2 regions of the Lactiplantibacillus brownii genome follow, and region 2 is predicted to be linked to the other one. Evidence: predicted binding sites of a transcription regulator. Region 2 holds the regulator's gene; the other holds the start of a gene.
What was found. The regulator NrdR, encoded in region 2, represses ribonucleotide reductase genes. The targets are predictions, from matches to a motif close to ACACNATATATNGTGT.
Positions count from the first base shown of each region.

Region 1: a site for NrdR is predicted at 11,747-11,762, ahead of RA086_RS04095 (deoxynucleoside kinase). Genes of this name have one in related genera too.

Region 1 covers NZ_JAVCWF010000001.1:947,029-963,358, reverse strand. The annotation lists gene rpoC (DNA-directed RNA polymerase subunit beta') at 1-264, opposite strand, end outside; gene rpoB (DNA-directed RNA polymerase subunit beta) at 282-3,896, opposite strand; gene RA086_RS04150 (TetR/AcrR family transcriptional regulator) at 4,139-4,744, opposite strand; gene RA086_RS04145 (ATP-dependent Clp protease ATP-binding subunit) at 4,941-7,445, opposite strand; gene RA086_RS04140 (CtsR family transcriptional regulator) at 7,464-7,931, opposite strand; tRNA gene RA086_RS04135 (tRNA-Pro) at 8,316-8,389, opposite strand; tRNA gene RA086_RS04130 (tRNA-Pro) at 8,445-8,518, opposite strand; tRNA gene RA086_RS04125 (tRNA-Arg) at 8,527-8,600, opposite strand; tRNA gene RA086_RS04120 (tRNA-Leu) at 8,611-8,696, opposite strand; tRNA gene RA086_RS04115 (tRNA-Gly) at 8,705-8,776, opposite strand; tRNA gene RA086_RS04110 (tRNA-Thr) at 8,802-8,874, opposite strand; tRNA gene RA086_RS04105 (tRNA-Leu) at 8,878-8,959, opposite strand; gene serS (serine--tRNA ligase) at 9,527-10,801, opposite strand; gene RA086_RS04095 (deoxynucleoside kinase) at 11,061-11,696, opposite strand; gene RA086_RS04090 (M15 family metallopeptidase) at 11,800-12,564, opposite strand; gene RA086_RS04085 (amino acid permease) at 13,224-14,672, opposite strand; lysine riboswitch at 14,879-15,062, opposite strand; gene alsS (acetolactate synthase AlsS) at 15,121-16,330, opposite strand, start outside.
Region 2 covers NZ_JAVCWF010000001.1:1,326,310-1,342,639, reverse strand. The annotation lists gene RA086_RS06100 (hypothetical protein) at 87-596, shown strand; gene RA086_RS06095 (glycosyltransferase family 2 protein) at 600-1,910, shown strand; gene rplT (50S ribosomal protein L20) at 2,017-2,376, opposite strand; gene rpmI (50S ribosomal protein L35) at 2,412-2,606, opposite strand; gene infC (translation initiation factor IF-3) at 2,628-3,128, opposite strand; ribosomal protein L20 leader region at 3,172-3,298, opposite strand; gene thrS (threonine--tRNA ligase) at 3,343-5,307, opposite strand; gene dnaI (primosomal protein DnaI) at 5,632-6,567, opposite strand; gene RA086_RS06065 (replication initiation and membrane attachment family protein) at 6,571-7,971, opposite strand; gene nrdR (transcriptional regulator NrdR) at 7,990-8,511, opposite strand; gene coaE (dephospho-CoA kinase) at 8,549-9,145, opposite strand; gene mutM (bifunctional DNA-formamidopyrimidine glycosylase/DNA-(apurinic or apyrimidinic site) lyase) at 9,154-9,978, opposite strand; gene polA (DNA polymerase I) at 9,995-12,643, opposite strand; gene RA086_RS06040 (Bax inhibitor-1/YccA family protein) at 12,778-13,497, opposite strand; gene RA086_RS06035 (ribonuclease H family protein) at 14,406-15,356, opposite strand; gene murC (UDP-N-acetylmuramate--L-alanine ligase) at 15,432-16,330, opposite strand, start outside.

The DNA.
Region 1 (16,330 bases), 380 kb from region 2:
ACGGACTTTACTACGGGTAACTTCGACACCACAACGGTCACAGACGATACCCTTATAACGGATCCGTTTGTATTTACCACACGCACATTCCCAATCCTTAGTAGGACCGAAGATACGTTCATCAAACAGACCGTCTTTTTCAGGTTTCAATGTCCGGTAGTTAATGGTTTCAGGCTTTTTGACTTCGCCATATGACCAGCTGCGAATCTTGTCTGGGGATGCCAGACCGATTTGCATGCTTTCAAACTTGTTGACATCGATCAAAGGACCGACCTCCCTTTTTATTGATTATCCTGGTGAGCGTTTGTTGTTTCAGTAGCAGCTGGTTTGTCAGTTTTGGCTGGCTTGTCAGCAGCTTTCTTTTCGTTTTCTTGCTGGATCTTGCTCAAGGCATCCACGTTAACGACATCGTCGTCATCGTCATCCATATCCCGCAATTCAATTTCTTTATCTTCAGCATCCAAGACCTTCATATCCAGTCCTAATGCTTGTAATTCCTTAACCAACACACGGAATGATTCCGGTACACCTGGCTTAGGAATTGGTTCGCCCTTGACAATGGCTTCGTAGGTCTTAACCCGACCAACCACGTCATCAGACTTGTAAGTCAAGATTTCTTGTAATGTATAAGCAGCCCCATAAGCTTCCAAGGCCCAAACTTCCATTTCACCAAAACGTTGACCCCCAAATTGCGCTTTCCCACCAAGTGGTTGTTGCGTAACTAAAGAGTAAGGTCCGATTGAACGTGCATGGATCTTATCATCGACCATGTGGCTAAGCTTCATATAATGCATAACCCCAACGGCGATACGTTTGTCGAATGGTTCACCAGTTCGGCCATCATAGACGATTGACTTCCCATCGGCATCGATCCCGGCTTCACGCACAGCCTTCCAAATATCAGAATCACGCGCCCCATCAAAGACAGGCGTTGCCATATGAATACCCAATTTACGAGCAGCCATACCTAAATGCAATTCCAAAACTTGTCCGATGTTCATACGTGAAGGCACACCCATTGGGCTCAACATGATATCGATTGGTGTCCCATCAGGCATGTACGGCATATCTTCTTGAGGAACCACGATTGAAACGGTCCCTTTATTCCCATGCCGTCCAGCCATCTTGTCACCAACTTGAATCTTCCGCTTTTGTGCAATGTAAACGCGGACCATCATGTTCACACCAGGTGATAATTCGTCCCCGTTTTCACGAGTAAAGATTTTAACATCTTGGATGATCCCGCCACCACCATGTGGTACTCGGAGGGAGGTATCCCGAACTTCACGTGCTTTTTCACCGAAAATGGCATGTAACAAACGTTCTTCAGCTGATAATTCTGTAACTCCCTTAGGCGTTACCTTACCAACTAAAATGTCACCATCTTTAACTTCGGCACCGACACGGATAATTCCATCTTCATCAAGGTTACGCAAAGCGTCTTCCCCAACATTAGGAATTTCACGCGTCATTTCTTCAGGTCCAAGTTTGGTGTCACGAGCTTCTGATTCATATTCTTCAATATGGATTGAAGTATAAACATCTTCACGAACCAAACGTTCATTAATAATGATGGCATCTTCGAAGTTATAACCGTTCCAAGTCATGAAGGCGACTAATGGGTTTTGCCCTAAAGCTAATTCCCCGCCTTCCATTGCTGGACCATCGGCTAAGACTTCGTCGTTATCAACGTGATCGCCAGTTTTGACGATTGGGCGTTGGTTATAGTTCTTACCACCATTTGAACGACGGAACTTCATTAATTTGTAGGTATCTAAAGAACCATCATCACGCCGAACACGAATTTCACGTGCATCGACATATTCGACCGTTCCTTCATGCCGGTTAATCAAGGCAATCCCGGAGTCATGGGCCGCTTTGTATTCAATCCCAGTCCCAATTAATGGGGCATGTGGATCAACCAAAGGAACCGCTTGTCGTTGCATGTTCGCACCCATTAAGGCACGATTTGAGTCATCGTTTTCCAAGAAAGGAATACATGCGGTGGCAACAGCAACAACTTGCTTAGGCGAAACGTCCATGTAATCGACGTCTTCGATGGAGATTTCCAAGTTTTCTTCCTTTTTACGGGCTAAAACAGTATCTTCAACGAAAGAACCATCGTCATTTAATGGCGAGTTCGCTTGGGCAATGACAAATTGGTCTTCTTCATCGGCGGCCAAGTAGTCAATCTTGTCAGTAACTTTATGAGTCGTCCAATCGACACGACGATAAGGCGTTTCGATGAACCCATAACGGTTAACTTTGGCATAAGATGACAAACTGTTGATCAAACCAATGTTAGGCCCTTCAGGCGTTTCAATTGGGCACATCCGACCGTAGTGGGTATAGTGCACATCTCGAACTTCATAACCGGCCCGATCACGCGTCAAACCACCAGGTCCTAAGGCTGATAAACGCCGCTTATGCGTTAATTCACCTAAGGGGTTAGTTTGATCCATGAATTGAGACAATTGTGATGACCCAAAGAATTCCTTAATTGAAGCCACAACTGGTCGAATATTGATCAATTGTTGTGGTGTTACCGTGGCGGCGTCTTGAATTGACATCCGTTCACGTACAACCCGTTCCATTCGAGATAACCCGATCCGGAATTGGTTTTGTAACAATTCACCCACGGAACGAATCCGTCGGTTACCCAAGTGATCAATATCATCAGTCGTGCCTAAACCTTCTTGCAAGTTAAAGAAGTAATTAATGGAAGCAATGATATCAGCAGGTAAAATGTGTTTGAACTTAAGGTCAATGTTGCCATTGCCAATCACGTTAACAACCTTTTCAGGATCGTTTTGTGAGTAAACTTTCACAACTTGTAAGACCATTGGATTCGTTACAACCGCTTCGTCGGATGGCGTATAAGTCACCGTCTTAAAGTCGTCACGTTCCAAATAACTTCCCAACTTCGCCATCACATTTTTATCGATGACGTCGCCTTTTTGTGCAATCACTTCACCAGTATCTGGATCAGCTAAAGTTTCAGCTAAGGTTTGACCCATTAAACGCGTCTTCATGCTTAACTTCTTGTTGACCTTGTAACGGCCAACTGGAGCAAAGTCATAACGTTTAGGATCAAAGAAGCGTGCGGTTAAAAGACTCCGTGAGCTGTCAGCGGTCTTAGGTTCACCAGGACGTAGCCGTTCGTAGATATCTTTCAAAGATTCTTCAACACGTGAATCATCGGTGTTCTTATGAACATCTTTTTCCAAGGTATTCAACAAACTGTCAGTTTCACCTAACATATCGATGATATCGTCATCAGAACCATAACCTAAGGCCCGAACCAATTCCGTTAATGGAATCTTCCGTGTCCGGTCAATCCGAACATAAGAAATATTCTTAGCATCCGTTTCAAGTTCTAACCAAGCCCCACGGTTAGGAATAACCGTTGTGCCATAGCTAGGACGACCATTTTTATCTAATTCTTCATTAAAGTAAACACCGGGTGAACGAACCAATTGTGAAACAATGACCCGTTCGGCACCATTAATAATAAAAGTCCCTTGTTCAGTCATCAATGGGAAATCGCCAAAGAATACATCTTGCGACTTGATTTCGCCAGTTTCATGGTTAGTCAGTCGTAAAGTCACATGCAGTGGTGCTGAATAGTTCGCATCATGTTCACGTGCTTCATCGACGGTGTACTTTGGTTCTAATAGTTGATAGTCGACAAATTCAAGTGAAAGTTTTCCTGCAAAATCGTCGATTGGCAAAATATCTTCAAACATTTCCCGGAGACCTTCATCCAAGAACCACTGATATGAATCAGTTTGGATTTCGATCAAGTTAGGCAAATCAAGAACTTCCTTGATACGTGCATAACTTCTACGGGTACGGTGTTTACCGTATTTAACTAAATGTCCGGCCAAGTTGTTCACCCCTTCTTATTATTCCGTGACTCGGCCCTCTCAGCAAATATTACATTTGTGTTACAAATGCACTAAAAACCGAATTTTGGGCATAAAAAAACCAAAAATAGTCATTTAAGTTGGACTATTTTTGGGCTTATATTAACAAAGCGCGCAGACAATAGATTGCGCCTTTGTTCAAGTTCACGGTTACAGACAAGTTATAATATACATCGAAACCGATGGTGTGTCAACCAAACGACTCGATATTCTTAGTGCGTCGTTGGCGCGGTAGCAACGCCAAACATAATCATTTTTAATAAGGTTTGTATCTGAGTCCGTTCATCCGCATCGGGATCACCAATACGATGAAAACTATTAAACAGCGGACTCAAACTCGTGAGATAAAAGTTGGCGGCCATGGCTGGTGTCACGCCCGCCTGCAACTGAATATTAGGTTGCGCAAAGAACACTTGCAACGGTTGTACGTAATCATTTCGAAAGATGCCGGCCAATTGACCAATATGCTCACGGGATAAATCTTTAAAGCTCGTATGAATCAGCGTAAAGATATCGGCAGGGTGTTTGTGCGTGAGTAACAGTGAGACATCCGTCAACTGTTCCAGTGGCACTTGGTTGGGCTGTGATAAAATCTGGTCCAAACCAGTTTTGATCTCGCCACCAACCGTGGTAATCACGGCTAGGAAAATAACTTCTTTGTCTTTAAAATGATGATACAAAGCTGGCTGGGTAATTCCAATCGCATTAGCAATGTCGCGAGTACTGGTTGCGGCATAGCCATGCTTCAGGAATAACGTTCGTGCGGCATCTAAAATTGCCTGATGCGTTTTAGCCAGTTGTTCCGCACGCGTGACCATTCAAATCAGCACCTTTCTCTTCTTAAATCTTTTGGGTCTGTCATGACTCACTGCTAACATCATCGTCAAAGTTTCACAGTCACCTTATAATCTACACCATTTTTTTACTGATTACTACCGGGACCGTTGCTAATTTATTGATAGCAAAAAAGCTCAGAATGAAGCGCCTGAGCTTTTTAAACTTATCTCATGATTTTTATTTAGAGGAAACCGTTGAACGGCCATCCGACTTCGGTTGAGACTTCACATTAATGGTGATGGCACCACGACTGGCACCAATTGTTACTTGATCATTAACTTTGATTTCACCGGTTAACAATGATTCACTTAACCGATCTTCAACTTCGGTCTGTAAAGCCCGTCGAATTGGTCGCGCACCGTATTCAGGATCAAAACCGGCCTTGGCAACCACGTCAATCGCAGCTGGGGTCATCTTAATCTTGATGCCTTGTTGCGCCACTCGTTCAACAATCTCGTTGGCCATCAATTTCACAATTTCATGCAATTCTTCGCGATTCAATGAATGGAAGACAATCGTTTCATCAATTCGGTTCAAGAATTCAGGACGGAACGCTTTTCGAAGTTCTTCGCGAATTGTCGCTGAAACCGCCTTGTAATCATTAGCCTTATCTTCGGCACCAAACCCAACGGATTTTTCATCCCGTAAGGTCGTGGCTCCTAAGTTAGATGTCATGATTAAAATAGTATTCCGGAAATCGACTTTACGTCCCTTCGAATCAGTCAAGTAGCCGTCATCCAAAACTTGCAACAAAATGTTGAAGACATCTGGATGGGCTTTTTCAACTTCGTCAAACAAGACGACTGAGTATGGCTTTTGCCGAACCTTTTCTGTTAATTGGCCCCCTTCGTCGTAACCGACATAACCAGGTGCAGAACCAATCAAACGACTCGTTGAGTAACGTTCCATATACTCAGACATATCAATCCGAATCATGTTGTCTTCAGAGCCAAACATCGCTTCAGCCAAGGCCTTCGCAAGTTCAGTCTTCCCAACCCCAGTTGGGCCTAAGAACATGAAAGAACCAATTGGCCGGCTAGGGTCTTTTAGCCCACTTCGTGCACGCCGAATAGCACGTGCAACCGCTGAAACAGCTTCCGGTTGGCCAATGACTCGTTTATGCAGGATTTTTTCCAAATTGACCAGCCGTTCACTTTCAGTCTTTTGTAACTGTGTCAACGGCACGCCTGTCCATTCAGCAACCACTTGGGCAATATCTTCGCCAGTGACATCCAAAGCATACTTAGGTTCATCACCGTCTTCAGCCGCAACTGCTTGGGCTGCCGCTAAAGTATCCAACCGATCTTTAAGTTTCATTTCTTTTTTACGAATATCCGCAGCTTGTTCGAAATCTTGATCTTCAATTGCCGTTTCTTTTTGTTGCCGCAGATCAGCCAACTTATCTTGATTCTTGGATAATTTTGTCGGCTTGTCCATTTGATCGATACGAACTTTAGCCGCAGCTTCATCCATTAAATCAATGGCCTTATCTGGTAAGAAACGATCACTGATGTAACGACTAGAAAGCTTAACTGCTTGTTCCACGGCTTCATCCGTAATATTGACATGATGATGTTCTTCATAACGTGGCCGTAAACCGGTTAAAATCTCGACCGCTTCGTCAGGCGTTGGTTCATCAACCATCACTGTCGCAAAACGTCGTTCCAACGCTGCATCAGATTCAATATACTTTTGATATTCATTTAAAGTCGTCGCACCAATGGTTTGTAATTCACCACGAGCCAAGGCAGGTTTCAAGATATTTGACGCATCAATTGCCCCTTCAGCACCACCGGCACCAATTAACGTATGCAATTCATCAATGAAGAGAATGACATGTCCATCGTTGTAAATTTCATCGATGACCTTCTTCAAACGGTCTTCAAATTCACCACGATACTTGGTCCCAGCAACTAATGACCCCATATCGAGCATCATTAACCGCTTATCTGCCATATCACTTGGAACATCACCGGCAACGATCTTTTGGGCCAAACCCTCAGCAATCGCCGTCTTACCAACACCAGGTTCCCCAATCAAAACAGGGTTATTCTTCGTTCGCCGTGACAAGATCTGGATGACCCGTTTGACTTCTTTTGAACGTCCAACCACAGGGTCCATCTTTTGTTCACTAGCTAATTGTGTTAAATCACGTGCTAACGAATCTAGGGTTGGGGTGCCTTCAGCTTTTTTGCCACCACGCGTTTGACCATTAGTTTTACGCTTACCCATGGCATCACTGACACCAAGTTTTCGTAACACTACTTTGCGTGTTTGTCCTAAATCTAAGTTTAAGTTCATTAAGATACGCGAGGACAGGATACTTTCATCAGACAACATCGCTAATAGGAGATGTTCAGTCCCAATCTTGTTGGCACCCAAACGTTTGGCCTCATCACCCGCCACAGACAAAATTTCCTTTGCTTTTGGTGAATAAGGTAAATAGGTCTCTTTGCCGACATTACTTAAGGTGCCATAACCCGTGAAACGTTCGATCTCTTCACGAATATCATCTTCCGTAACCGCATATTGTTGTAAGACTTTGTTAGCAATCCCATTTTTCTCGATGGCCAATGCTAATAATAAATGTTCCGTTCCCACTGCTTGGTGTTTAAAATACTTAGCCTGTTCTTGCGCTAAAACTAAGACACTCTTGGCACTCGGGGTAAATAGGTTATCCATTGCGATTCCTCGCTTTCTTTAACTTTCGTAACGCAGGTGGTTCAAGATTCCAATAATGATGCGCGCTCGTAAACTGTTTTCCAAGTCATGATCATCAACGCCTAGCGTATTCCGATCAGTCGCGACTAAAATTAATTGGGCTTCCCTGCGATTCAATACATCATCCTCATAGAGGCTTTGGACGACCGCGTAGGCATCCCGTTGCGTTATTGAATCCCCAATCACTTGAATCAGGGTGTCCAAAACGTCAGCGTCATCCAAGAGGTTAACCTTCTCGATTCGAATGTAACCACCACCGCCACGTTTGCTTTCTACTAAGTAACCGTTTTGAATGGTAAAACGAGTCTTAATCACATAATTGATTTGAGAAGGGACCACATTGAACAAGTCAGCAATTTCTGACCGCCGAATTTCAACATGCTCAGCGTCCGCCAAAATACTTTTTAAATATTTTTCGATGATATCGGAGATATTTTGACTTTGCATCTGCTTCACCCTTTACATTATCTTTGACTAATATTGACTTTCATTATACGAGGATAACCAGAAATTGCAAAGAATTTCACCTAAAGGGCGGTACAGATAGGCCTCTCACGGTTGTTACAGCATAGCACGCCCCTGACCTGCATTCAATTGATTGGACTGAAAATTGCCTTAGCGGCCAAAAATTATGGCGAGCTGGTGGTTAAGATATTGTAGCTACTCTATCGCTTGTCTGTCTCTGTTGCTCAGCACGCTCCAGCATCAGTTCAGGCCAACCGAATTGGCAAGTTAAATGGATAATTGTAACGATGAGTACGACGTTAAACAAGCTTTGGGCACAAAAAAATCCAGCCTAATTGACTGGATCCTTCTGTGGTTTAGTCCTCATCGGGAAAACAGGATTTGAACCTGCGACCCCTACGTCCCGAACGTAGTGCTCTACCAAGCTGAGCTACTTCCCGTTAAAAAATTTAAATAAAAAGCCCTAGTTACAATAACTAAGACTGTTTTGATCGATCGGGAAAACAGGATTCGAACCTGCGACCCCCTGGTCCCAAACCAGGTGCTCTACCAAGCTGAGCTATTTCCCGATACTAAATGCACCCAGTAGGAGTCGAACCTACAACCTTCTGATTCGTAGTCAGACACTCTATCCAATTGCGCTATGGGTGCATATTTAAAATGCCGAGGACCGGGATCGAACCGGTACGGTTATCACTAACCGCAGGATTTTAAGTCCTGTGCGTCTGCCAATTCCGCCACCCCGGCAAATTAAAAGCGGAAGACGAGATTCGAACTCGCGACCCCCACCATGGCAAGGTGATGTTCTACCACTGAACTACTTCCGCAAAAAAAATATTAAATTATGGAAAATGCCGACTAGAGGATTCGAACCTCCGACCTCCTCATTACTAGTGAGATGCTCTGCCAACTGAGCTAAGTCGGCATGTGCGGGTGAAGGGACTCGAACCCCCACGTCGTAAGACACTAGAACCTAAATCTAGCGCGTCTGCCAGTTCCGCCACACCCGCATGATTAATAAGTAATCATGCCTTGTTGTCGTTCCAAGCAGTACTTACTGGTAAGCCTTGACAACTATTTAACTTTATCATCATGTTGAATAATTGTCAACATATTTTTAACTTTAATGGATAAATATACTTTTTGGACGCATATTTTCCGACAAGAAATATTATAGCACTGGTTTTAAATTTAGCAAACCCCTAAATACACTTTTTTTACATTTTGATAATATAACGAGCAACAATCCTTGATATACCGGCATTATCACTCGGTAAAAGATTCAACATTTTGCGGGTGATGGCCCCTTACCGCTGACTTTTTCTAGGGATCAATTTGCGGAGAACCAACGACAATCCCTCACAAATCCCAATTTTGGGCGATTATCGCAACCATTGAATATATTCAAAAATTATTGGTAAACATGCGTCTGACCGTTTTCTAAAAGATGGTCCTCATCAGAAACGTCCCTAATCCCAGAGACAAATTTTAGTCTAACGACCTGGCCTGACAAAAAGCGACCCAAGCTGACTCAGCAATTTCTTGCTAAATCGGCTTGGGTCGTTTTTATATTTCAACTAATTGTTAGTGATCTTAGTTTTGCCATGCATGTATGGTACTAAGACGTCAGGAATGGTAATTGAGCCATCCGCATTTTGATAATTTTCCATAATTGCAGCGACCGTCCGACCAACAGCTAAGCCACTCCCATTTAAAGTGTGGACAAATTGGAGCTTGCCGTCATCATCACGATACTGGATGTGTGCTCGGCGTGCTTGGAAATCAGTACAGTTTGAGCAACTTGAGATTTCGCGGTACTTATTTTGTTCTGGGAACCAAACTTCCAAGTCATGCGTCATCGCCGCGGTAAAGCTCATATCGCCAGTAGTCAACGTAATAACGTGATATGGTAAGCCTAGCTTCTTCAATAACGATTCCGCATTATGCGTCAACTTTTCAAGCTCATCCCATGAGTCTTCTGGCTTGGTGAACTTAACCATTTCGACCTTGTTAAATTGATGTAAACGAATTAACCCTTTAGTATCTCGACCAGCACTCCCCGCTTCTTCGCGGAAAGCTGGTGTTAACGCTGTAAAGTAGACCGGTAACTTTTCGGCAGGAATCACTTCATCACGGTAATAGTTCACTAACGGCACTTCCGCCGTTGGAATCAAGCTCAAATCTTGCGTCGTGATTCGGAAAGCATCATTCTTAAACTTAGGAAATTGGCCGGTACCGTACATTGATTCATCCGTGACCAAATAAGGTGGCAAGACTTCGGTATACCCTTCCGCTTCGTGTTGGTCCAAGAAGAAGTTGTAGACGGCTCGTTCAAGTTTAGCGCCATCGCCCATATAATAGAGGAAGCGGCTACCTGAAACTTTAGCCCCACGTTCGAAATCTAAGATATGCAAGGCTTCACCGAGTTCCCAGTGGGCTTTGGGTTCGAAGTCAAATTGACGAGGCGTCCCGATTCGACGTAACTCCACTGAGTCGTCTTCATTTAAGCTGATTGGCACATCTGGATGTGGCACATTTGGCAAATGCGCAGCCATATCTTGTACTTGACCATCGGCAGTCCGACGCTGATCATCCAAGCTTTTAATCTCAGCACTGACCTTTTGCATTTCGGCAATTTGGGCACTAGCATCTTGCTTGTTACGCTTTAATTGTGAAATTTCACCAGAAACTTGGTTCCGGGTGGACTTCAATTGTTCACTCTTGGCAATTAAATCGCGACGATCAGCATCGGCTTTGATCAACGCATCGATCTGTTCTGCGGGAACACCCCGGTGGCCGAGTTGTTCTTTAAAGAAATCTGGTTTTTGACGAATTTGTTTGACATCTAACATCTTAAAATCCTCCTTAAATTTTCGATAAAAAAACAGTCTCTCTCCCAGATTGGGACGAAGAGACTGCGATTCGCGGTACCACCCAAGTTCAGGATTGCTAAGAATCCCACCCTTAAACGGATAACGGCTCTGCCGTGCAGTATTACCTGCCCACTTTGTCGCGTCGGAGTTTCGACATCCGGTTCACACCAACCACCGGCTCTCTGACTGTCTACTTAAAACGCGTCGTGTTTAATATTCTGGTATAACTATAAGGCAACTAAGCCAAACTAGCAACCTTATCATCAATTAATTTAATGACTTGTTGTCGGGCATCAGCGTCCGCAACAAAATCGAGTTGGTCCCCATCAATTTGCATCTTAGGACTATGATCATAGTTGGCATACCACTGCGTATACCGATCATTCAAGGTCTCATAGTATTGATATAAGGCGGGATCTTGATCAATTTGTTCGTAGGAACGTCCCCGCTTTTGAATCCGTTTTAACATCGTATCAAACGAAATATTAATATGGATCAATAAATCAGGACTCTTTTGGTGCGGTGCTTCTGGCAACTCTTGCATCATATTTTTTAATAAGGAATCATAGATATCAACTTCTGTGCTAGTTGCTCGACCTAAGTCACCATTCAAATGGAAGAGTAGTGAATCTTCAAAAATTGAACGATCCAAAACATCTAAGTCGTTGGCAAAAGCAGATTTGATACTACCTAGTCGTTTATTTAAAAAATAAATTTGTAGTAAAAACGCATATTTTTTAGGGTCCTTATAAAATAATGGCAAAATAGGATTGTCATCGACGGATTCGTAAAACGCTTTTGAGCCGAAGTGATCGGCAACTAATTGCGTCAAACTGGTCTTGCCGGCACCGATTGTTCCTGACATTACAAGCATGGGGTTCTCTCCTTTATTCATGTACAATATTTCGTCTGTTTATTAAAGCAACACTACATATTGTACGCACACCCTCGTCAAAATGCAATATCTGGTTGCAAGATTACTTGGCCACTTTTTCACGCGCCTTTAGCAAAGACACATATTGTTCCAACGTTAAGTTGTGCTTCGTCATAAAGGCCGCACTCTTTTTGCCCACATACCGGAAATGCCAGGATTCATAACCAATACCGGTTGAGGCCTTACCTGTCTTCGTGAAACGTAAAACGAAGCCATATTCTGGTGCATGTTTAATGAGCCATTGTTGCCCAGCAGTTTGATCTGATTTTGACAACAACTGACTATCGTTGGCATCATACCATTTAGTATTCATGACGTCGACGGCCAGCCCAGTTTGGTGTTCGCTCCCCCGTGGAACGGCCACAAATTCTTTGGTCAATTTCAAGGCCTGCTTGGCAGATTTACCTTTAGCCTCATAAGTCTTGATCGACTGATTCCAAACCGTTTCTTGATAATCGACGGAACGATAACCGGAAACTAGGGTCGCTGGGTAGCCAGCCGCTTGCGCCCCTTTTAAAAATGCCGTCAACGGCTTTACGATTGTTTCACGAACCGGAATGTCCTTCACCGTTGCTTTACTAAAGTTTAATTCATTATGCTGATGCCATTTATTAACGACAATCAAATCACTGTCTGTCGAGCGCACGCCCTTGGGCAAGGCACTAATTAGTTTTTGGCGTTTGGTTTGCGTTTTGGCTGTCTTGGAAGAGTGAGACAGCGTACTGCTTGAGCTTAAATTGGTCGAACAACCACCTAATAAGCTCGTCAGTGCAATCAATACCATGCTAGTTACGATTGTTTTTTTCAAATTTACTCGCTGCCTTTCTTGTTCCACAGCCTAGCATGATTTTGTGAATTTGTATTCGCTGAGAACATTTTTTGGCAACATCTTAATTTATCGGTAGCTTTTTTTACTAACAACAGCTAAACGAAGACAACAAAACGACCGTCGATTTTGGCATCAGCCAAATCAACGGTCGTTTTGTTTTATACTTTATTGAAGCCTGCACATCATCGCTATCCTATTTACAACTATCTACTTTGCTTGCCGCTCCGGTTGGTCTGGATCGATGCTGGAACGTGGTGGCCACGTTTGTGAGCCAAAGGGCGGTCTCACAAGCCGGGCTTTCTCTAAGCTGGAAAACCACCAGCCAAGAGAAATTTCACCACTGAGCATCATCCAGCCCGCCCTGCACTAATCAGTAGCCTCAATATCAATTGAATTTTGGAGATATTAAGATTACCAATACTTTGATTACAATCACTATTTAACATCGGAGCGGACCAGCTCGTTCGTCGTGTCGAGACACTTAGCTGGGTGATTTTACCCAGGTCAGTGTCTGGGCCGACTTTTAAGACATGATTTTCGGCTTGAAAACGCCTTGCCGACCGCTCTTTGGCTGCAAGTCTGCCTCACAGTGAACGAGCTGGTCCACGGAGACGGCTACAAAATACCGTCAAGCAATACTAATCGTCCAAATGATGTTTGCTAAGATCCACTTTATCTAGTGGAATCAGCTTCGTATGGTAACGAATCTTATAGTAGCAAAATAGCACAATAAACAGCGGGATACTCATATAGGTGACCCCAATAGCTTGCCAATCCATGGTCGCAAACGAATGCAAGTCTTGACCAATAATGACGATCATACAGAGGAAGAATGCAAACAATGGGCCAAATGGAAATAATTTGGCATGATAACGCAACTCGCTCAGATCATGGCCCTGTTTAACAAAGGCTTGCCGGAAACGAAGATGTGAGATAGCAATCCCCAACCAGGCAATAAACCCGGTCAACCCACTAGCAGACACTAAGAAAATGTAGATCCGATCACCAAATAGACTCGACAAGAAGGTCAGTAACCCAATGAAAGTCGTCCCAAATAACGCCATAATCGGAATTCCTCGACCATTGACGCGACCGAACGTTTTAGGCGCATAACCTTGCTTAGACAATGAATAGAGCATCCGTGTGGAAGCATACATTCCAGAGTTGGCTGCCGACAAAACGGAAGTCAAAATGACCGCATTCATCACACTCGCCGCCGCTGCTAAACCGGCCTTTTTGAAGACCAAAGTAAACGGACTGATGGCGATATCGCTCGCAGATGACCCTAACAAATCTTTCGAAGTATAAGGAATAATTGCCGCAATCACAAAGATCGCTAGAATATAAAAAAGTAAGATACGCCAGAAAACTTGTTTAATGGCCGCTGGAATACTCTTTTCCGGTGTCGCAGATTCACCAGCCGTAATCCCAATCAATTCGGTTCCTTGAAATGAAAACCCAGCCACGACGAAGACACTTAAAATTGTTGGAATACCGCCGACGAATGGCGCTTTTTTATACGTGAAGTTGCTGAGATCAGTCGCATTACTGCCCATGATACCAAAAATCGTTAAGACCCCAACGACTAAGAAAATCAATACCGTAATCACTTTGATTAAAGATAACCAATATTCGGTCTCACCAAATGACCGTACGGAAAGGGCATTAATTGTGAAGATCAAAATCAATGCAATCAAGCTAAAGATCCACCCAGGAACATGTGGTAACCAAAACTGCATCACGATTGCCGCCGTACTAATATCGACCGCTAACGTAATCGCCCAGTTAAACCAATAGTTCCAGCCCATCGCAAACCCTAAGGCCGGATCAACAAATCGGGTCGAATAAGTCGAAAATGACCCAGAAACCGGTAGATAAGTCGCCATTTCACCTAAACTGGTCATTAAGAAATAGACCATGATCCCAATCCCAACATAGGCCAATAAGGCCCCACCTGGTCCAGCTGTTGAGATTGCGGAACCAGACGCCACAAACAGTCCAGTCCCAATACTACCGCCTAATGCAATCATGGAGAGATGCCGCGTCTGTAACGAGCGCTTCACTTCATGCTGTTGTTCTTCTGCCATGCAGAAACCTCCAAAAATAGTTTGACGTCAAAGTTGGCAACAATTGATCGACACCATTGTCCATCAATCGAACACTAACCGCCGTCCTAAATTTATATCTAAAAGTGTTTCCACCGATTCTGGCATCCGTTTTGACCAAAATAAAAAGTCTTTCTGCAAAGTGCGCAAAAAGACTTAATCAGATGGTCATGTTAAATGCTGATTTCATCGTCGATAGCGCCCCGCAACTGTTTCCCAGTTGCGACAGTCCTTGATTTATTCAACCAAAGCCCAACAAACTTGACGGTAACAGTCAGGTTCATTTCGGCGATTGCCCCTTTCACTGATCATCATCATCGGCTACCCGACTCGAATCAGCTACTCTTGTTAATCGCGTCCTCTTCTTTCGATATACTCAATCATTATACAAAAGTCATTTCAATTTGACAACCGCGATTCACACGACGGTTTAATAGAATTGATCTGGCAACATCGTTTTACCTAATGCTTGGTTGTCGGAGTAATCAATTGGAATATCGACTACGACCGGACCAGTCGTCTTGAAAGCTTTATCTAGCACGGCTTCTAGTTCACTAGGCTTATTCACCCGTAACCCCTTAGCGCCAAAGCTTTCAGCATATTTGACGAAATCAACTGGGCCAAAGCTGACCGCAGCATCTTCACCATATTTCATTTCTTCTTGGAACTTGACCATGTCATAATTACCGTCATCCCAAATCAGATGCACGATATTCAAATTCAAACGAACGGCCGTTTCGAGTTCCTGACTAGAAAATAGGAACCCACCATCACCTGAGACCGAAACGATCTGTGTCTTAGGCCGGACTAACGCTGCGGCAATTGCCCATGGTAAGGCAACCCCAAGTGTTTGCATCCCATTACTGAATAACAAGTGCCGCGGTTCATAGCTACGGAAATGCCGCGCCATCCAAATGTAGAAGCTTCCGACATCAACCGTCACCGTCATATCATCCGTCACACGTTGTTGTAACGCGGCAATCACGGATAGCGGATGACTCAATGTTGAATCCGCATCAATGTTGGGTACAAAGTCACGTGTCTTCAGCTTTTCTTGTAATTCACTCAAATAAGTTTTGGCGTCATCACTAATATCGTAGCCCTTCATATAAGGCAATAAGAAGTCTAACGTCTGGGCAATATCACCCACTAATTCAGTTTCTGGTTGGAAGTTGTGATCAATTTCTGCCCGCATGGCGTCAATAACCACAATCCGAGACTTACCTTCGGCGTTCCAGTTACGTGGTTCGTATTCGATTGGATCATAGCCAACGGCAATCACTAAATCTGACTTCTTCAATAACATGTCACCAGGTTGGTTTCGGAATAACCCAACCCGACCAAAGAAGTGTTCAGCTTCCAAATCGCGTGAAATAACGCCGGCAGCTTGGAACGTTTCAACAACGGGCAAGTTTGCCGCTGTCACTAAATTCCGAATTGCTTGGGTCACTTCTGGTGAAGAAGCCCGCATCCCCACTAACAATACTGGTAATTTGGCTGCTTTGATTTTTTTTGCTAATAAAGTGGCTTCAACTGGGCTAGCTGGCCCAAGTTTAGGCGCCTGCAACGGATTAATGACTGGCGTGCGCACGATTGAATCCGTCACATCTTGTGGAATGCTGACGAAACTAGCGCCTTGC
Region 2 (16,330 bases):
TTGATGACTAGTTCACAATCATTTACTGAAAGCGTATATTGAAGCTGTAAAAATAAATCTCATTATAATTAAGGAGGAATTTTACAATGACGGAAAAAACACCTGTTGAAAAAGAAACGGTCATGGCTAAGGTTGTGACTGATGATTTCTTCAGCAAAGGTCATTGGTGGACTAAAATTTGGCAAACCTTAATGGCCATCGTCTTTTGGATCTGTGTGGCGATTCCGGTCTACTGGACCATTTCGTCCACGCTGCTGATCAACAATGAGCATTTCTTACATGCTTGGCGATATGAAGAAGGTCGCACCCTATTCTACTTTTTTGACCGATTCTTTATCATTGCTTTCATTATCTTAGCGATAATTGTCATTATTTCAACGATTCACAATAATCACCGCGTCAAGCAACATGTTGAGAAAACCATCCAATATGATGAGTCACAACTATTAGCTCGCAAACAACACTTGGAGACATTTTACACTGCCCGTTTTGGCAATAAAGACTTTCGAGAAAACGTCCGTAGTTATCACGTTAAACCTGAGCAAAATCTGGAAGTTAACGAAATTCACAAGCTATACAAGGAGGCCGAAAAATAAGTCATGGAAATCTTACAAACTTTAAAGCCTTTTGAAAGTATTTGGAATTTCGTCCTGCTCCTATTAGTCTCCTATCCAATCTTAGGCGCTTTTGCGTGGTTTATGGGTGTCATCTGCTACCAAACTGTTTACCGCCATCGCCACACCGAGTTCACCTATTTAGCGCCCAAGAATCAGCCTTTCATCACGATCATGATTCCTGCTCATAACGAAGAAGTCATGATTGCCCATACGATCGACTATTTAATGACGAGCTTGAACTATGACAACTTTGAAATTTTAGTCACAGACGATGGTTCCACGGATGAGACGCCACAAATTTTGGCTGAGTTACAAAAGAAATATCATAACTTACGGGTCATCACGATTGAAAAGAACCAAGGTAAAGCCCATGCCTTTAATGTTGGGGTTAGTTTTGCTAAGGGTGACTTCATTTTGAGTAATGACGCGGATTCAATTCCTGAACCTGATGCGTTATGGAAATACATGAATTACTTTGTTGGTGAAGAGCACAAAAACATTGCTGCCGTCACGGCCAACATGGATGTGCAGAACCGTAGTAAATTGATTGCAAAGTCACAAACGGTTGAGTTTTCTAGTATCGTTGGGGTCATCAAGCGTAGCCAAGTCAGTGCCCTAGGAAATATGTACGCTTATAGTGGTGCTAATACGATGTATCGCCGAGATGCCTTGATTGATGTTGGGTTATTCCGTCAAGATCGTGCCACCGAAGATATTAGCATCGCTTGGGATCACCAACTCAATGGTTGGACGACCGTCTTTTCACCCGACATTCTATTTTACATGAACGTCCCAGAATCCTTAAAAGCACTCTACCATCAACGAAAACGTTGGGCTAAAGGTGGCACCGAAGTTTTACTCACTAACTTTGGCCGTGTGATGCGTCACCCATTGCGTTACTTAAAACAAATGGCCTTCATCACTGATCAAACCTTGAGTATTATCTGGTCCTTATTCTTCTTTGTTTCAACGCTACTCTTTGTGCTTTCGTTCATTACTTTCATTTTTACCGGCAACTACGAAAGACTCTACCACATGTTCTGTATGGCCTTTATCTTCGTCACCTTCGAAATGTTTGCTGGCTTGCTTCAACTACTTTCAGCACTGATCGTCGATGACCGCGGACGTAAGCTTAAATATTTGATCTTCATGCCACTTTACATGTTGGTCTATTGGCAAGTCAACGCCCTAGCATTGGTCATGACATTAATCCCTGCCATTAAAACAATTATGGGTTACGGCAGTGGCACTTGGGTCAGTCCAGTCCGCAAGCACACCGATTCACCAAGTTAATTTTAAAACGCGCAGTCTTAATCGACTAGCGCGTTTTTTGTTGTCAAAAAAAAGACGTCACCAAAAGATGACGTCCATTTCCTATCAAGATAAGTTTAAATTCTAATTAAGCTGCAAGAGCTTTCTTAGCTTCTTCAACCAATGCCTTGAAAGCATCAGCATCGTTAACAGCTAAGTCAGCCAACATCTTACGGTTCATATCGATGTTAGCAAGCTTCAAACCATGCATTAATTGACTGTAGCTGATGTCGCTCATCCGGGCTGCCGCGTTGATCCGGGCAATCCAAAGACGACGGAAGTCACTCTTACGCTTCTTACGATCGCGGAATGCGTATTCGTATGACTTCATTACTTGGTCCTTAGCTACCTTAAATTGGATATGCTTAGCACCACGATAACCTTTAGCTAATTTTAAAACGCGCTTACGACGTTTGCGTGTTACAGTTCCACCTTTTACTCGAGCCATCTTATTTCCTCCTAGATTTAACTAAAACGTGTTAATTATTTTTGTAATAACTTGTGATATGTTTTGACCATTGGCTTTTCAATTACAGCCGTACCACGTAATTGGCGACGTTGTTTCTTAGTCTTACCATGGAAACGATGACTGGTGAAAGCGTTGGCGCTCTTAATCTTACCTTTAGCGGTTACTTTGAAACGCTTAGCAGCAGCGCGGTTTGTCTTTTGTTTTGGCATAATCAATAATCCTCCTAGAAATTACTTCTCAGTTTTTGGTGCTAGCACTAGGAACATGCTTCGGCCATCCATCTTAGGATAAGCTTCAACTGATGCATCTTCTTTAGTTGCTTCAATCATCCGGTTTAAAACTTGGCGACCAATATCCTTATGGGTAATGGCACGACCTTTAAATCGAATGGAGACCCGAACTTTGTCACCCTTAGACAAGAACTTCTGAGCATGGTTCAGCTTAGTGTCAAAGTCATTGGTATCGATCGTTGGGCTTAAGCGAACTTCCTTAATGCTAACCACTTTTTGTTTCTTACGGGCTTCCCGTTGTTTCTTTTGTTGCTCGAAACGATACTTCCCATAATCCATAATTCTGGCTACGGGTGGTTTCGCTTTCGGTGCAACTAAAACAAGATCTAAGCTCGCATCTTCTGCAATCTGCATTGCTTCTTGTCGTGACTTGACACCTAATTGTTCACCATCACTGGCAATCAAACGTACTTCACGAGCACGGATGCCGTCATTAACCATCGAATCTTTAGCTATGGTAATTCACCTCCGTAAAATTTCGAGAAATCCACAAAAAGAGCGGGCGCATAACACGCCCGCTCACTCCCTTTAATGGGAATAAATTCATTCGTTCATCTGCCCGATAACGTTTTTGTTACCAAGGCGAGAAGCGGGTGCTTCTGCTTTTTTTCTCAACTCCAATACTATATCAGAATTGAAAACTGGTGTCAACTAATTATTTGCTGGCGCCACGGCTATAGTTCTTAACTTCTTGCGTAATAGCGCCAATAAACATATCAACGCCTTCGGATTCAGTTCGTTCCTCACCATATTTACGGACAGAAACGGAACCATTAGCCACTTCTTGATCACCGACAACGAGCAAATATGGAATCTTCTTCGTTTGTGATTCACGAATCTTATAGCCCATCTTTTCGTTACGATCATCGATGCTGACCCGGATGTTTTCAGCAGCTAAACGCCGACGAACGGTTTCAGCATAGGCCCCATGAGCACCCTTGTTAACTGGAATAATCGTTACTTGTTTTGGTGCTAACCAAGTTGGGAAAGCGCCCTTGTAGATTTCAGTCAAGTAAGCCACGAAACGTTCCATCGTTGAAACTAAGCCACGGTGAATCATGACTGGGCGATGTTCTTCACCATCAGAACCAACGTACTTCAGGTCAAAGCGTTCTGGCAATAAGAAGTCCAATTGGATCGTTGACAAGGTTTCTTCACCACCAAGCGCGGTCTTCGTTTGAACATCCAATTTAGGACCGTAGAAAGCGGCTTCCCCTTCAGCTTCGAAGTAATCCAAGCCCATGTCATCCATAGCGGACTTCAACATCTTTTGGCTTTGTTCCCACATAGCATCGTCATCGAAATACTTAGCTTTGTTAGCTGGGTCACGATAACTCAAGCGGAACCGGTAATCAGAAATATCAAAGTCTTTGTAAACTTCAACCATCAAGGACAAGATGTTCTTGAATTCTGCTTCAATTTGGTCCAAGGCCACAAAAGTGTGCCCATCATTCAAGGTCATTTCACGAACCCGTGATAAACCAGTCAATGCACCAGATTTTTCATAACGATGCATCATGCCAAGTTCAGCAATCCGCAATGGTAATTCACGATATGAGCGAATGTGATGGTTGTAAATCTGGATATGTGATGGGCAGTTCATTGGACGTAATTCCAATTGTTCGCCATCGCCCATGTCCATTGGTGGGAACATGTCTTCACGATAGTGATCCCAGTGACCAGATTGTTTGTAAACATCCAAGTTAGCTAAAACTGGGGTATAAACGTGTTGATAACCGTTGGCAACTTCCTTGTCCACGATATAACGTTCGATTTGACGACGAATCGTCGCACCATTTGGCATCCAGTATGGTAAACCATTACCGACTTTAGGATCAACGAAGAATAAATCAAGTTCATTCCCAATGACCCGGTGATCACGTTCACGAGCTTCTTGGCGCTTCTTCAAATCTTCATCTAAGTCTTTTTGCTTTAAGAAAGCCGTCCCGTAAATCCGTTGTAACATTGGATTGCTAGACTTGCCTTGCCAATAAGCACCGGCAACTGACAAAAGTTTGAAAATCTTAACTTTACCAGTTGAGGCTAATTGCGCGCCATCTGATAAATCAACAAAATCGCCTTGCTTATAAACAACCACTTGGCCATCATTTGCAGCAGCCCGGTCATTAACTAAGTCTTTTTGGTAAGGATCATCGCCAACTAAAGCTAAAGCAGCGTCTTTTGACAAGACTTCGCGCACGATTGGCAAATCTTTCTTGACGATGGCTTGCATCTTCAAGCTGATGGCTTCAAGGTCATCTTCACTGATTTGCTTGCCTTCAGCATCCGGATTGTCGGTATCGAAGAAGAAGCCATTGGCATTACCTTCACCACTCCCAAATTGAACCTTAGGGAAAAGTTGTTTAACCGCATTGGCCAAAACTTGGGCAGCTGTCTGACGTAAGACTGCCATCCCTTCATCACTGTCAGCAGCGATGATTTCGATGTTACCATCAGTCGTTAAGGGTTGACGATAATCAACGACTTGATCGTTGAACTTCCCAGCCACTGACCGTTTAGCCAATGAGGGACTAATTGATTTTGCAATTGCTTCCGTGGTAACGCCAGCATCAAATTGCTTTTCAGCGCCATCAGGGAACTTTACATTAATACTTGCCATAAATTGACACACTCCTTCAAAATTTACCCACTCACCAAAACACTGCGCCGGGACGACAAAAAAGTCCCTAATGCCAGACTAAACTAGCATTAGGGACGTGATTGACGTGGTTCCACCCGATTTTTCAGTGCAACAAGGCACACTGACTCATTAGCGCTAATAACGGACGCGTTCCGGCTCAACTGAGCATGTTCACAAAAGTGGTATCTTCATTTATCCGGTCTCAAGCTTCCAGAACTAGGCTTGGGTCTCTGTAATCCATGATAACGAAGCATGTCTTTTGCATCTGTTTTTATTAAACCACTTTCACATTAAATGTCAACATTAATCGGTCGGATTCAAGCGCCGATTACGACCAATCATTTCAATTTCAGTAGACAAATACCGGACGCGTTGCATGATTCGCTGAGCTTTGATCGGTTCCTCATCGCCCTTTTGAGAGATGGTTAGATAACCGTCCTGCAATTCTTGCATCGAAAAATTAGAAGAAAAACAAGTTGGCAACTCTTCTTGCATCCGAAATTCCAAAATAACACCGAGTACATCATCGCGAATCCAAGTGGACGACGCATCTGCCCCGATATCATCGATCATTAGAATCGGCGCACGTTTAATGGCATCCACTTTATCACCAGAAGTATTGTTACTGATAGAACGTTTCATTTCAACCGCAAAGCTTGGAAAATGGATCAAGGTCGTTTGAAAACCTTTGGCCGCTAACGCATTAGCCATAGCCCCTAACAAGAACGTCTTACCGACGCCAAAAGAGCCATACAAATATAAGCCTCGATGAAACCGTTTTGGTGCTTGCGTGTAGGCATCGATAAAATCTAATGCCGACATCAACGCACCCGCGCGATCACCGTCTTGATCATAAGCTTTCAGATCTGCATGCTCAATATTCTTAGGCATACTAATCGAACGAACCCGCTGCTTCAACTCCCGAGCGACCTGCGCTTCTTGATGCTGAAGCGTTGGCTGATAGGCAATATCAATTAAATGATTACTCATCACGAGTTCGGGTTGATAGCCAGGCACCTGTGTTGGCTCATGGCGCGCAATCTTGCGCTTTTCCTGACAAAATTCATACAGTTTAGTCGCGCTACGTTCCATCGCATCACTAGAGAGTTCCTTTTGATGAGCCGCTAAAAACTGACGAACATCCGAATCTTGAAATACCTCAGTCATGAGTTCTTGATACTGATGATTTAAATTACGTTTATTCATCAAAATCTTTAAAGTTTCCGAAATATTCTCCATGCTTTAGTCCCCCTTCTCAGAATCTGAATCTAGTTTAGCCAACCGTGCGGCTAATTGTTTTCGTTGGGCTGCCGTGATTTGATTACTAGTTGACTTGACGGTCCCATCAGCGGACTTTTGAGCCCACTTTGGCACAATTTCCTTACGTGGCGTTCGGCCATTACGCGCTCGGGTTGCCCGTTGACGCGGCTGTTTCGGTTGCTGACGCTCACGCAAATAAGCCAGCGCCGCTTCTGGTGTCATAATATCATGTTGCTGCCAATCATTTGCGACCGTCTCTAATAAATTCTTATTTAAGGCGGCTAACTCACGATTTTGTAACAAATAATAGACCACCATATTAATAACAGCATTTGGTAAGACACCACGATTGACCAAATCGTGAATCAAACGATTTTCACCGCTTGTGACGAAACCATGCTTTTCTTGTTTTAGTTCATTAAGAAAATCATATGGTGAAGTTTGTTTGGCATACGCCACCAGCTGCTGCTCAGCCGTCGATAATTTTACGGCTGGCGTGGTGTCGGCAGCCGCCGTGGCCGCTGAACGAGCCTCCAATTGAGTGGTTGTCGAATTCGTTGGACGCTCATATCGACGCGCGATCAACAACTTTAATTGGCTTTCATCGAACTGACCAGTGGTTAAACTGGCCACCTCACTGATTAATTTGGCCATTTCAACTTCACTAATCCCATAGACACGGCTTTCTGTCATGATCAACTGTCGAGACTGAGCGACTTGTTCTAAGTCAACATAGTTCTGTTTGAGAATTTGACCAAGTACTTGCCAGTCAAAGACTTCATCGGTCAGATCAGGCATCGCTGGTGTCATTTCAGTTGCGGTCGCTTGTTTGGCCCGCACAGTTTGAATCTCGGTCGGAACATGCGTGACCTTCTGACTATCAATATGAAAGACATCCAGCAAGTTCGCCGAAACATCCGTGGCACCTTGTATGTCGACCACCGTTGGCGTAAACTGATCGGCCAATTGCTGATAGCGTAACTCACCGACCGTATCCAGTAGCAGCACACTCAACAAGTCGTCTCCAAAAAATTGCGTTGCTGGCAAGGGTCGCTGTAAAACGTACAAATAAACTTCGCCTAGATCATCTTGGCGATAGTAGCTCCGTAGCAATCCGGTCGCTTCAAGCTTTTGCCGTGCCGCCACTACGGTTGGCAGATCAACATTCAAAATTCCAAGCAATTCCGCATGGCTACGTCGATGAGTTAAATCAGTCGACGGCGTCTGCAAACTGCGTAGGGCCGCTGCCAAACTATAGGCCAGCGGTCCAATTAGTGGTAAATAGAGCTCCGCTAACACGGCCTGCTCAGTGGCACTTAACGCCGGCGCCGCGGGGACAACTAACCCCGTTTTAGGTGTCAAGCTTGGCTCATTTTTAGGCATGTTGCTCACCATTCTTCATTAATTATCTTTTTTCGTTTTAGACACACGATGGGCCGTTTTAGTCGGTTGTTTGGCCAACTTGACTTTATCACGTTCCATCATATCTTGGAGTTCATTTAAGAAGACGTGCATATCCTTAAATTGCCGATAAACACTGGCAAAACGGATGTAGGAAATTTCATCGATATCTGCAAGTTGTTCCATGACATATTCCCCAATCACCTGACTGGAGATCTCATTTTCACCCAAAGAACGAACTTTATTCTCGACGTCATCCACGACACCCGTCATCGTTTCCATGCTGACTGGTCGTTTTTCAGCCGAACGGATAATTCCCCGTAAAATCTTTTCACGGTTAAATTCTTCACGGGCGCCATTCTTTTTGATCACTAACAATGGTGTCGCTTCGACTCGTTCAAAAGTTGTGAATCGAAAACCGCAGTTCTCGCATTCACGCCGGCGACGAATAACGCGACCATCATCAGTGGGTCGACTATCAACTACTCGCGAGCCATTATGATGACAATGTGGACATTGCATAGACTTCTCACCTCATTTTTACTTAATCGTATCAATTTTACTTTATAATCGTTTTCAGCCATTTTAACACGGCGGTTCTTGTTTTATCAACGTTTTCTCCATTATCAATGACCACATCCGCCCGTTGAACCTTTTCAGCCAGTGGCATTTGACTCGCTATCCGTGCACGTGCCGCTTCAGCTGACAGTTGATTACGCGCCATCAACCGGGACAAAACTACGGGCGCCGGTGCGGCTACCACGACAACTTGATCACAAATATGCTGCCAACCGCCTTCAAATAATAGTGGCACATCTAAGATCACCGCAGCCGGCTGTGACTTTCCAGCCGCCACAATAGCGGTTAACATCGCCCGTTGAATCGGGCCGCGAGTGATCTCCGTCAACAATGCCAACTTACTGGCATCATTAAAAACTTGCTGCCCTAGCCAACGCCGATTTAACTGACCATCTGCAAGCAGCGTTTGCGAGCCAAAAGCTGCCGCAATTTTTTGTGTTGTCGGCTGACCTGCTCCTTCGACTTGCCAGGCAATTTTATCGGCATCGACAATGGGCAAGCCGGCTTCGGCCAACATCGCAGAAACCGTTGATTTGCCCGTGGCGATGCCGCCAGTCAGTCCAATAATTTGCGTCATTGGCTCACCTACAATTGCTGTTCATGCGGACAAAAATGGGTCCCACGTTGTGCAACTTTGATTTTTACAATCAATGTCCCGCAACGTTCACACGGTTCGCCTTCACGACCATAAACATGGAGATGATTTTGAAATTGCCCTGCCTCGCCAAAGGCTGTTGAAAAGGAATGTACCGTTGTCCCATGGCCTTTGATTGCCAGTGCCATTTCATCAATGATTGCTTGCCGTAACGAAACAATTTCGTCATCAGTTAATGAATTAGCCGGTCGCATTGGATGAATCTTACTCATCCAAAGGGTTTCATCCGCGTAAATATTCCCAATGCCAGCGATCTTACTCTGATCTAGCAATAGTGGTTTGATCATCTTTTTTGAGCGCTTAAAGATCTCAGTCAGATACGCCACAGTCAGGTCACTTGCCACGGGTTCTGGACCAATAGTTTTCAAACCAGCAACCGTCAACTCTTCACCGGTGGGAACGAGGGTCATGCGACCAAATTTGCGCGTGTCATTGTACAACAAGTCACGACCATCCGTGAGATGAAACACCACGTGCGTATGAGTCGTTTGGCCTTCATTTTGCGGCATAACACTGTAATTGCCTTCCATCCGTAAATGTGACACCATCGTGAGTCCTTGGCTAAATCGGAACAGTAAATATTTTCCGCGCCGATCAACTTTTTCAATCGTGTGTCCGGCTAGACGCTGCTTAAAACGCTCAACATCATTATTAATAATTTTGGGCCAATTGACCTCGATACTCGCAATTGTGGCGCCCTTAACTAACCGATTCAACCCACGTCGAACCGTTTCAACTTCAGGTAATTCTGGCATCTAATCACTTCCATGTTTATTTTGCATCATACCATGTATCACCAAAATGGCTTTCGACCTTTAATGGGACTTCCAACTTCACCGCAGAATCCATCACTGATGGCACTAATTTTTCTAGCGTTGAAATCTCTTCTTTAGGCGCTTCAAAAATCAATTCATCATGGACTTGGAGTAACATTGTCGCTTTTAATCCCGCTGCTTTGAGCTTAGCCTGCATCTTGATCATCGCAATTTTGATGATATCCGCCGCACTGCCTTGAATCGGTGTATTCATCGCCGTTCTTTCAGCAAATGACCGCTGATTAAAGCTCTTGGCATGAATATCTGGTAAATAACGCCGCCGATGAGAAATCGTTTCAACATAGCCCTGTTCATGAGCTTGTTTGACAATATCGGTCATATATTGCTTCACACCTGGGTATTCCTTGAAGTAAGCGTCAATAAACGCTTTGGCTTGTTTACGCGTAATGCCAATATTTTGTGACAACCCATAATCACTGATCCCATAGACGATACCAAAATTGACCGCTTTGGCTTGGCGTCGAATATTCGGCGTAACCTCTTCAGGCGACTTCAAATTGAAGATCCGCATGGCCGTCGCAGCATGAATGTCATCGCCTTCTTTAAAGGCAGCTTGCAAGTTGGCATCATGGGTAATATGTGCTAGCACTCGCAATTCAATTTGCGAATAATCAGATGAAAAGATTTGCCAACCCGCATGACTAGGCACAAAGGCTTGCCGAATCTTACGCCCTTCTTCTAACCGGACTGGAATATTTTGCAAATTCGGATCAACGGACGATAAACGCCCGGTTTGCGTTAAAGTTTGTAAATAACGGGTATGGACTTTTTGATCAGATGAGTGAATCGCGTCCAATAACCCCACCACATAAGTGGATTGAATCTTAGAAATTTGCCGATATTGTAAAATGTTAGCCACGATTGGGGCTTCCGGTGCTAATTTTTCGAGTACATCAACCGCGGTCGAATAACCTGTTTTAGTCTTTTTAATCACTGGCAACTTCATATCTTCAAACAAGATTTTACCTAGTTGCTTAGGTGAATTGATATTAAACTCTTGCCCGGCCTCCTGATAGATCTTTTGTTCGATTTCGCTCAGCCGTTCTTTAAATTGACTCCCCATGGCTTGTAAAGTGCCACTGTCAACGGTGATGCCAGCGATTTCCATTTGTGCCAAAACGCGGGCCATTGGTTTTTCAATATCATCGTATAACGGCGTTTGTTCATTTTCATCAAGTTTCTGCATTAATTCGGCATGTAAAGCCGCAATCGCCGCAAGTTTTCGTGCCAGATGACTGAAGAAAAGCTTGTCATCATCTGGGATGGCCCGTTTGACACCTTTACCATACACTTCTTCATCAGTTGGCAATTCAGTATAGCCATGTTGTTCCGCTAGGTTACCGAGATCATTGCTGTTGTCGTTGGTATCCAGTAGATAGGAAACGAGTAAGAGGTCAAAATCAACGGTTCCTAGACTCAAGCCTAACCGGTTCAAGCCAACGATGGTCCGTTTCATGTCAAATACGTTCTTCTTGATCGTATCGCTGGCCAACATCTCGGCCACAGCCGGTTGTAACAATAATTCCACGTCACGACTGATATACCATTTGCCGGCATGACCGATCGCAAAACCAGCAAATGCTGAAGTATGATAATTTGCCGTTGGCATTTCCAAATAGAATTCAACCGCCGTCTTAAATTGCGCCAATTCGGGCAGGTTTTCCTTGGTCAATACGGTGTAATCAATTGGTGCCACGGGTTCAGCATTGTTCACCTTTAATTTCTTCAAGAAAGATTGAAAATCCATCGTTTGATAGAATTCTGCCAGTTGGTCAATATTGGGGCCCGCGTAAGCTAAATCAGCTAAACCAACGGTGATTGGCGCATCACGTTTGATCGTCGCCAAGACCTTCGCTCGTACCGCTAAGTCGTGGTCTTCAATCAAATGTTCCTTCATCTTGCTTTGCTTCATATCCGCAACATTTTCGTAAACGCCTTCGACTGAGCCGTATTGCTTCAACAGTTTCAGCGCGGTTTTTTCACCGACTTTGGTCACCCCTGGATAATTATCCGAAGTATCTCCAGTGAGACCCTTCATATCAATAATCTGAGTAGCCGTAATCCCTAGTTTTTCTTGAACATGGGCCGGCGTGTAACGTTCCACTTCGGAGACACCCTTGACGGTCACTGCGACCGTGGTGTGGTCAGTCGTCAACTGAGTCAAATCTCGGTCACCAGTCACTACCGTGGTCGTATAACCAGCAGCATCGGCTTGTCCCGCCAACGTTCCGATAATATCATCGGCTTCATAATCTTTTAATTTATAATGTTGAATGCCGTAAGCATCTAAAAGTTGTTCAATATAAGGCATTTGTTCAGAAAATTCGCTCGGCGTCTTGGCTCGGCCACCCTTATAGTTATCAAACATGGCAGTCCGGAAAGTCGTTTTACCGGCATCAAACGCCACCAACATATCGGTGGGTTCGACAGCTTTGATCATGTGATCGAGCATCGTGTTGAAGCCATAGATTGCATTCGTGTGCAATCCGTCAGCGTTCACAAAGCGGTCGAGTTGATTGTGCAACGCGAAAAACGCTCGAAACGCGACGCTATTGCCATCAATCAATAATAATTTTTTTGCCATTTATTTGCGCTCCTTTAAAGTCGAACAATTTCTTTAATTGTACCAAACAATCGGGGTTAACGGGAATTTCGCGATTAAAAAACGAGTGCCTGACGATTGTCAGCACCCGTTTTGAATCGCATCTCGTTAATAATTTAGTTACGGCTTGAACCACCCGCAAAGATTTGGACAAAGTATAAGAACAAGTTAACGAAATCCAAGTAGAGTGATAAAGCCCCACTAACGGCCAAACCAGTTGATGAGACTTGATCCCCATATTGGAGATACATGTCACGCATCTTGTTCGCATCCCACATTGATAAGCCCGCAAAGATCAAGACACCAATATATGAGAAGACGTAACTGATCATAGCGCTTTGTAAGAATAAGTTAACGACGGAAGCGACTAATAACCCGATCAAGGCCGCAAACAAATGCGTCCCTAAACGTGACATATCACGCTTGCTAGTCGTCCCAATCACCGCCATAGTTGCAAAAACGGCTGCGGCTGAGATGAAAGCACCGGTAATCACGGCACCCGTGTAAAGCTGCAACATCACTGACATTTCAACGCCAAAGACGACGGCGAATAACATCAATAATGTGAAGCTCATGGCCGGATTCCGAGTCGCATTCTTCTGAATCCCACCGATCATCGCAAACATACTAATCAAGAACACGATTAGGGCGATCATTGGATGTTGCCCAAAGAGTGCATTAATTTGAGCAGCGAAAACGTTAATTGATAAGTAAACTGAAACCGCAGAAACTAACACGGCTAAAGTCATGTAACCATACATTTTAGTTAAGAAACTCCGTAACCCAACTTGCGTATTAATAGTACGTGGTTGCGGATCTTGTTGAAAATTATTCATAGAATCCCTCTTTCACCTAAAATTGAATACAACCCTTCAAAGTCCGAGTTGATAGTGTCGACTGGTGTCCAGCGTGATTTAAATCACTAACAGTTGCTAGTGACCACCCTCACGCTAATTTTTCAATTGAATGATCTAACCACAATCTCACAGACATGCCAATCAGTCACCTCAACTTTCTTGTCATCTAGTGTATCAGATTAGTCAAAGAAGGTAAAACAGTTTGGTCGTTAAAATTAGATAAGAATTTCTTAGATTTAGAAAACCATTTCAGCGGCAATCCACTGATCGGCAACCGATGCATCGTAACCATCATGTTTATCATCGATTATCGTCTCCATGGACCAGCTCGTTTGCTGTGAGGCAGACCTGCAGCCAAAGACCGGTCTGTAGGGCGCTTTCAAGCCGAAAGTCCGCGTCTTAAAAGTCGGCCAAACACTAACCTGGGAAGAATCACCCAGCTAAGTGTTTCGACACGGCAAACGAGCTGGTCCACTCCGACGTTAAATAGCGATTTAACAAGAGGACATTGATAAACCCAGGATCAACAAAAGATCAATTGATGTTAAAGATTACTGATTAGCGCAGGACGGGCTGGATGATGCTCAGTGGTGAAATTTCTCAAGAGTGTGAGGTCCAACGGGTTGCTCCTGAGCATTGCCTAACCATCGCAATTACTCGACGTTTTTCCGAGTGGTTGCGATGGTGTCGCAAGCGGAAGGAGCAGTTGGATCGAACACGTTTCGACAGCTGGTGCTTTCCCAGCTTAGGAAAAGCCCGGCTTGTGAGACCGCCATTTGGTTCACAAACGTGGTCACCGCGTTCCAGCATCAGTCCAGACCAACCGAAGCGGCAAGCCAGCTGAATCCTGATAAATATAATAGCTACGTCACACTGGCGTGACTCATTTAATCATCACGCCAATGTTTAGCAATTTCTGCCATGGCATCAACGGACTGTTGTTGCGCCTGCTGATTGGCTAAATGCCCTAACTTTCTTGAAGCTGCCGGAGTGGGCTGGTCAGCTGCTGATGGTGTCGAGGCTTTAACCGGTGCTGGCGTCTGTGGTATGGTCGCAAACAAATCTTCCTGAATCGAAGTGGCAGGACGACCAGGAATTTTGGCGGTGGCATTCTTAGCTGGAATCGGCGCATTCTTAGTCATATGATCCATCGTTTCATTCAACAAATGATCAACTAAGTTGTTGCCATCCGTGGTGGCATGACCTTTCACCCATTTAAAGGAAAGCTTCGAAAATTGTTGTAATGATTGTGCCATCAACCGCCATAGCTCACTATTTGCTAGTGGCTGATTGCCGGCTCGTCGCCAGCCCCGCTTTTCCCAACCAGTTAACCAGCCCTTTTGAATCGCGTCTAAAACGTATTTAGAATCCATCACAATTAAAATCGGCGTTTCAGTTTGTTTGGTCTCAATCAAGTAACTCAAGGCTTGTAATAACGCCATGATTTCCATGCGATTATTAGTAGCGCCCCATTCACCAGACGTCCCTGTAACCGTTTTACTGGCTGCGGTCATTTGAAAAGCCCAAGCCGATTTGTCGGTGGGCTTGACTTGGCCGCCCTGCACATTACCGGTATTCCGATTACCACCATCGGTATAAACCACCACTGCCGCAGAACTGGTGACCTGCGTCTTGTCAGGAATGGCCTTCTTAGCACGTAGCTGACCAGATTTCGTCGGCGCTTGGCTGTTCAGATAATCCGTCGCAGCTTCACGCGTCAAGAAGCTTTTATATTGTGCCCCCGAATAATGATTGATCTGAGCCTGACAGTCTTCCCAACTGCGATAAATCCCCGGTTTACGGCCGACCCGAACCGCATAGAATTTAAGTTTCGCCATATTTTCCTCCATTATCGTCTAAAAAGAGTCCGGGGGTTTTCCCGAACTCTTTTTTACCAACTTAATCGTAACGAGCTATTTGGTTAATAACTCAGTATAAATTTTTTCGTATTTTTGAATGTCACCAGCGCCCATAAAGACGACTACCGCGTCATGATAAGCTGTCAATGCGGACATATCATCGGTCGTAATAATTTCACCACCATTGGATAATTTGGCGGCTAAATCTTTCGACGAAACGTCACCACTCTTTTCACGTGCGGAGCTAAAGATATTCGTCAAGAAGACGTGATCAGCCATACTTAAACTGGCTGCAAAGCCATTCATTAACGCTTTAGTCCGTGAGTACGTATGTGGTTGGAAAACGGCTAAAATTTTCTTATCTGGGTATTTTTGACGTGCCGCATCCAAAGTCGCTTTAATTTCAGATGGATGATGCGCATAGTCATCAATCATCGTCATATCGCCGACCTTAGATTCAGAGAAACGCCGCTTAACGCCACTAAAGTTCAACAATTCACGCCGAATCTCGTCCAAATCAACTTTTTCAAAGTAAGCGACCGCAATGACCGCGGTGCTGTTCAAAACGTTGTGTTCGCCATACAACGGAATCTCGAATTCACCAAGTGACTCATCATGATATTTCACTTCAAAGGAAGAACCCTTGGTCGTCCGATTAATATTTACCGCTTGGAAATCATCGCGATCTTTGGTCCCGTAATAGTAGATCGGTGTCTTAATGTTTAAGTGACGTAAACTTTCATCGTCACCCCAAGCAAAAATTCCCTTCTTAACTTGGCTCCCAAATTGTTCAAAAGCGAGTTTGACATCCGCTAAATCTTTATAATAATCTGGATGGTCAAAGTCAACGTTCGTCATGATAGCATAGTCTGGATGGTAAGCCACAAAATGACGACGGTATTCATCCGCTTCAAAAACAAAGAAGCGGGCATCAGGAGTTCCCTTACCAGTGC